DNA from 2 places in the Lysinibacillus sp. GJ-1 genome. Region 1 is predicted to be linked to the other one. Evidence: predicted binding sites of a transcription regulator. Region 1 holds the regulator's gene; the other holds the start of a gene.
What was found. The regulator CtsR, encoded in region 1, represses protease genes until heat stress. The targets are predictions, from matches to a motif close to ATGGTCAATAAAGGTCAAACA.
Positions count from the first base shown of each region.

Region 2: the regulator CtsR is predicted to act here: its motif matches at 1,613-1,633, upstream of LO754_RS03200 (ATP-dependent Clp protease ATP-binding subunit).

Region 1 covers NZ_CP088912.1:4,570,236-4,573,662, reverse strand. Annotated here, with positions in the region: gene corA (magnesium/cobalt transporter CorA) at 1-148, opposite strand, end outside; gene LO754_RS22795 (class I SAM-dependent methyltransferase) at 309-986, opposite strand; gene LO754_RS22790 (DUF4870 domain-containing protein) at 1,111-1,416, shown strand; gene LO754_RS22785 (CtsR family transcriptional regulator) at 1,665-2,135, shown strand; gene LO754_RS22780 (UvrB/UvrC motif-containing protein) at 2,149-2,691, shown strand; gene mcsB (protein-arginine kinase McsB) at 2,688-3,427, shown strand, end outside.
Region 2 covers NZ_CP088912.1:709,873-713,299, forward strand. Annotated here, with positions in the region: gene LO754_RS03185 (serine aminopeptidase domain-containing protein) at 1-179, shown strand, start outside; gene LO754_RS03190 (metal-sulfur cluster assembly factor) at 233-541, shown strand; gene LO754_RS03195 (Crp/Fnr family transcriptional regulator) at 734-1,429, opposite strand; gene LO754_RS03200 (ATP-dependent Clp protease ATP-binding subunit) at 1,686-3,427, shown strand, end outside.

The DNA.
Region 1 (3,427 bases):
GGAAAAATGTATCAAGCAATAGTTCTTCTTCAGTAGTTGGGCAACTAAAATCTACCCAATACCATTCGTAATGGTTTTGCTTAATGTTTTCAAGTGGAAAGTCCTTTATTAATTGTTGATCTTTCGTCATGGCCATCGTGCGAATCACGGCATTCACCTCAAATCTGTTTATCTCATTTTAAATAAGCACGAAGTCTCCCTTCAAAGCGTGAGAAGTAAAAGAAGACATGGGAAACGTCAGATCAAATACCCGTAGTACTTATAGTACACCACTAAGTTGCTAGGATGCATCAGGAAGGGATGGAACCTTACTCTTTATAGCATATCCAACCACCAAATAATGTCGTTGCAAAAAATCGTGATGGCTGTGTAAAGCCTGCCTGCTGTAGAAGCGTAACAATGTCATCTTCACGCATAAATGAAAGCGAGCGAATGGACTGCTCCATGCTAGCTAAATCAGTAGTGGAAAGTTTTGTGTGCTGCTGCCAATATGCGCGCCATAGGTCAAATTGTAGCTCTGTTTCAGAAGAGTTAAGCTGTCCATATTTAGAAACAAGCACAAATGGTGCCCCTGATTTTAAATGGCTTGCAATCCCTTTTAATGTAGCAAGCTTCTCCTCATAGGAATTAATAAAATGAAGTACAAGTATACAGCTAGCAGCATCAAACTTTGTTGCAGGGATTGGTGCAGTTAGCATGGTGCCTTGTAGTAATGAAATCGCATTTGGTAGTGAATGTAGACGGTTTTCTGCAATTTCCAACATGGCTTCAGATGGATCGATACCGACAAAGGACCACTGTGGCCTTTGTTCAGCTAACTGTAGTATTTCATTGCCACTGCCTGAACCAACAACTAAAAAACTAGCATTCTCTTGTAAAGCGGATTGATAAAAAGTTTTCGTTAAACGTAGCATCGTATCGTAACTCGGTAAAGTACGACGAATGCCTTTTTCATATTCGTTCGCAAGTGTGCTGTTAAATTCCATCTGTGTATCACATACCTTTCAAAATAATTTTAAAATTGTCGAAACGATTTGAAACTATTTAGCGTATTGCTCCGTAAATAATAGTATTAATAAAAAGACATATTAAAAAGGGAAGGTTGAATAGATGGAAACAAAATGGTCTAAGGTCATCATACATGCCAGTGCGTTTTTTGCGCCATTTTTAGTGCCGATTATATTTTTCTTAATTAGTTCGGAAGAAGAAGTGAAAAACGTTTCTGTGCAAGCTTTATTGTTCCAAATCGCAATGGGCGTACTAATTGTCATTGCCAGCATTTTAAGTATTGTATTAATTGGTTTACCTTTCTTACTAATATTTATCGCTATGGTATACATCGTACCAATTATCGGAATCGTAAAGGCTATTTCAGAGGAACCTTGGCGTTATCCGATTGTCGGTCGCTGGGTATAATTGATAAAGACGCAAGTATATGCAAAAAGCATATGCTTGCGTTTTTTCTATAAGCAAAAAGGGTACATTAAACGATAAGTACGTTTTCGAGTGGTTAAAATTTTTTTACAATCAATCAACGATAAAAATTGCTTTAGACATTTCTCTGTGCGAATTAATTGCAATTATTTTTAAGCGTTTTGTATAATATACTCAAAGATAGTCAAAGATAGTCAAAGTCAGTGAGGTAAGCGAGGTGTATTCCTAACATGCGTAATATTTCAGACATCATAGAAGGCTACTTAAAGCAAGTACTTGAATTAGGTGGAGAAGGGCATATTGAAATTAAACGAAGTGAAATTGCTGATAAATTTCAATGTGTGCCCTCACAAATAAATTATGTAATTAATACAAGATTTACAGCCGAGCGGGGTTACCTTGTTGAAAGTAAACGAGGTGGGGGTGGATACATTCGAATTTTACGTGTCCGTGCAAACTCACAAATTGATTTGATTGATGATGTGCTCCTACAAATTGAAGGTGGAGCCTCGCAAACAGTGGCGGAGGATTTAGTATATCGTTTAATTGACGAGCAGGTTATTTCAAAGCGAGAAGCGAAATTAATGTTAGCAGCGGTTGACCGTTCGACTTTAGATTTGCAGCTACCTTTACGGGACAGCATTCGAGCGAAAATTTTGCGAGCGATGTTAACCACTATAAAATACGAAAAGCAAAAGTAAAGAGGTGAGGGAAATGATTTGCGAACATTGCAAGCAGCGCAATGCGACAGTAACTGTGACACAAGTTCAAAATGGGCAGAAGGTGGAGCACCATTATTGCGATGTCTGTGCCTCGCAGTTCCATCCGTTCCATGCAGAGTTTAAACAAGAGCCTGTATCGATTCAACAATTGTTATCCAATTGGTTTGGCTCACCTACATGGCAAAAAGTTGGTGAAAAACAGCAAGCGCCACCTCAGCAACAAACATGTCCACAATGTGGATTTACGTATAAGCGATTTTTAAAAGAAGGTAAATTTGGATGTACCAGTTGCTATGACACATTTAGTGAGCATTTGCCAAAGCTATTTAATCGCATTCAAGCGGGGCCACAGCATATAGGAAAAATGCCTGGTGCTCGAAGCAATGTTTTTGTCATTAAAAAGCAAATTGAAGATATTCGAAAACGCATGAAGGCCGCTGTTGACGAGGAGCAGTTTGAAGAAGCAGCGAAGCTTCGCGACGAAGCAAAAAATCTCGAACAGCAGCTACAATTCGAAGGTGGTGATGTGTCATGATGATTGAATCGTTTTTAGCGCGAGCTACACCTGCATGGATGGAAATGGAGGATGATTATTCAGATATCGTCATCAGTACACGCATTCGGCTTGCTCGAAACTTAGACGGCTATCGTTTCCCTTTAGTTTTTTCAGAAAATGAAGCGTTACAAGTAGAGCAGGCTGTGACACATGCCATTCAAGACAGTCCGAAACTTCAAGAAAGATATTCTTATTTTTCCATAAAAGATTTAACACCGTTACAACGTCAAATTTTAGTTGAAAAGCATTTAATTAGTCCACAGCTTGCGAAAAAAGAGCAAGTCGGCTCCATGTTGCTATCTGAAGATGAATCAATTTGCATTATGGTGAACGAAGAAGACCATTTACGCATTCAATGTATGACGGCGAGTTTTCAACTTCAGAAGGCATACGAGGAAGCAAATAAAATTGATCGTGCCTTAGAAGGAGCCTTGCCATATGCATTTCGAGATACTTTCGGCTATTTAACAAGTTGCCCAACGAATATTGGTACTGGCTTACGTGCTTCGGTTATGATGCACCTTCCCGCACTTACACTGACAGGTCAGATGAATCAAATTATCAATGCAATGACACGTTTAGGGATGACTGTCAGGGGTATATACGGTGAAGGTAGCGAAAATTTAGGTAATGTTTACCAAGTATCGAATCAGATTACACTAGGTAAAACAGAAGAAGATATTTTAGCAGACATTCAAAGTGTTGCAGAAAAAAT
Region 2 (3,427 bases), 830 kb from region 1:
GTGAGCAAGATAAAACCGTACCATTTCAGGATACGTATGATTTTTATTGTTCATTACGTGCATATTATGAAGAAAATCCGAGCAATTTAAAATTTATTGCAGATAAACATGCTGGTCATGCCGTGACACGTGATGGTATGCTAGCAGCAACGGAATGGCTTGCACAGCATTTGGCATAATAAGAAGCATCTGCTATGATTAAGTTAACACTATGTTGGAAGGAGAAATACAAATGGATCAAGATATGAAAGACAGCATGCTAAGTGCATTAGAAAATGTAATTGACCCTGAGCTTGGTATTGATATCGTCAACTTAGGTTTAGTATATGATGTAGAGTTAGATGACGAAGGTTTAGCGACCGTTACAATGACACTGACTTCAATGGGATGCCCAATGGGACCAGTGATTGTTGATCAAGTGAATACAGCTTTAAGTGAACTACCAGAAGTGAAAAGTACAAATGTCAATATTGTATGGAATCCACCTTGGTCAAAAGATAAGATGTCTCGCTATGCGAAAATGGCGTTAGGCGTTCGTTAGTGGTTTCTTCTAGTGAATAAAAAATCCCTGCTTGCACATAACTGTAAGCGGGGATTTTATATTTAGCTTCCTTCATTTTTTGTTAACAGGCGGAATGTCGGATATACACGGGCATTCTGAAGGGAATTAGTTCAAGCCCCCTGTGAATATATGAAGAAAAAACCAAGATGCAATAAAAGGCTAATTGTTAAATCAATCAATACGGCAAATTTGCAATGGACAATTTTCACAAGCAATTTCATCTTTTAAATATTGCAAATCTATAATCGTAATATAGCCTTTTTCGAAGGATAGAATATGATGCTTTTTTAAATCGTTCAACATACGGTTAATCATTTCTCTACTTGTTGCACACAAGTTCGCAATCTCAGAGTTTGTTAATGGAAAATCAATAAAAATTGACCCATCTTCTAATGGCTGACCGTACGTATTCGAAAGGCGAATAAGCGTTGAAAATAAAGCACCTTTTTTACCGTTTAATACTAAATCGCGTAGACGACTTTGGTATTTTAAATTTTCTGTTTGCAACCACTTCATATACTCTACCATTAATTGCGGTTGCTCAACTAATAGGTGCTCTAATGATTTACGACTTAAAACATATAACGTGGAAGATTCTAAAACTTTTGCCGTCATCGAAAAATACGTGAGGTTACAAAATAATGAACCCTCGCCAATTATACTATCAGGACCGCAAATTCGAACGGTTAATTCTTTGCCGCTCTCGGTTTCCTGACTAATCGAAATAGCGCCTGTTTTAATATAATATATTTCTTTAGCACGTTCTCCTTCTAAGAAAATTTTACTATCCTTATTCACTTTGATGAAAACGCCATTATTTTGAAAAAGAGCCTTTATTTTCTCTTGTGTACTATCCTTTAGTACCATATATCAAACACATCTCTTTCTTTTTGTAATAAAAATTACCTGTATTACAAAAGGATGATGATAATCATTTCGATATACTAAAACAACGAAACATACCACTATTATAGCGTAATTTCCCATTGGCCAGTGTAAAATTTTTGAGCTTTTTTTTTGCTTGGCTTTGTCGATTGTTGTAAAATAAAGTTAGTCAAAAAAGGTCAAACTTTCATAAAGCAAAATTAGGATAAAAATATGAAAAGGGAAGAGGAGTGCTATTATGCAATTTCAACAAACAGATGATAAAAAACCATTAGAGCAATTTGGTCGTAACTTAGTCGAAGAAGTAAAAAACGGCAAAATGGATCCCGTCATTGGGCGTGATGAAGAAATTCGTAATGTCATTCGAATTTTAACACGTAAAACAAAAAATAACCCTGTGTTAATTGGTGAACCTGGGGTTGGTAAAACAGCCATCGTAGAAGGCTTGGCACAACGTATTGTTAAAGGTGATGTGCCAGAAGGTTTAAAAGAGTGCGTGCTATATGAGCTGGATATGAGTGCATTAATAGCTGGTGCAAGTTATCGTGGGCAATTTGAAGAACGATTAAAAGGTGTGCTAAAAGAAGTGAAAGAATCTGAAGGGCGCATTATTTTATTTATCGATGAAATTCATACAATTGTTGGTGCGGGTAAAACGGATGGTGCAATGGATGCAGGTAATATGTTAAAGCCAATGCTTGCACGTGGTGAACTTCATTGTATAGGAGCGACTACATTAGACGAATATCGTATGTATATTGAAAAAGATCCTGCTTTAGAACGTCGCTTCCAACAAGTGCTTGTACGTGAACCATCTATTGAAGATACCGTTTCGATTTTACGTGGTTTAAAAGAACGTTTTGAACTACATCATGCAGTGCGCATTCATGACCGAGCAATTGTAGCTGCTGCTGAGCTTTCAAATCGCTATATTACGGAACGTTTTTTACCAGATAAAGCGATTGATTTAATCGATGAGGCATGTGCGATGATTCGAACAGAAATTGATTCGATGCCACAAGAGCTAGATGCGGTGACTCGTCGTATTATGCAGTTAGAAATTGAAGAACAAGCATTGCGTAAGGAAAAGGACGAGGCGAGTAAAAAACGCCTTGAACAATTACAAGAAGAGTTAACAAAGCTTAAAAGTTCATCCGAAGGCATGCGTCAACAATGGGAAGCAGAGAAAGAAACACTGCAAGGTATCCAGAAAAAACGTGAGTCACTAGATAAGTACCGCCGTGATTTAGACGAAGCGGAAAGTAAATATGATTTAAATAAAGCAGCGGAATTACGACATGGGAAAATTCCTGCACTTGAAAAAGAAATTCAAGAAATGGAAAAGCAATTAGAAAACGGTAGTGAGACACGTATTTTACGTGAAGAAGTGACTTCGGAAGAGATTGCTTCTATTGTATCTCGTTGGACAGGTATCCCTGTTACAAAGTTAGTTGAAGGGGAACGTGAGAAATTATTGCGTTTAAAAGATACGTTACATGAACGGGTGGTAGGGCAAGATAATGCTGTTCAACTTGTTACAGAAGCGGTTTGGCGTGCAAGAGCAGGCATTAAAGACCCACATCGTCCAATTGGTAGCTTCTTATTCCTAGGGCCAACGGGTGTTGGTAAAACAGAGCTAGCTAAAGCACTTGCTGCACAGCTATTTGATTCAGAGGAGCATTTTATTCGTATTGATATGAGTGAATATATGGAGAAACATAGTGTATCACGTCTCGTAGGTGCACCTCCAGGCTATATTGGCTATGAAGAAGGCGGTCAATTAACAGAAGCTGTTCGCCGTAATCCATATTCTGTCGTTTTACTCGATGAAATTGAAAAGGCGCATCCAGATGTAGCGAACATATTATTGCAAATTTTAGATGATGGTCGCATTACAGATAGTCAAGGACGAATGGTTAACTTTACAAATACCGTTGTTATTTTAACATCTAATATTGGTTCTAGCTATTTAATGGAGGC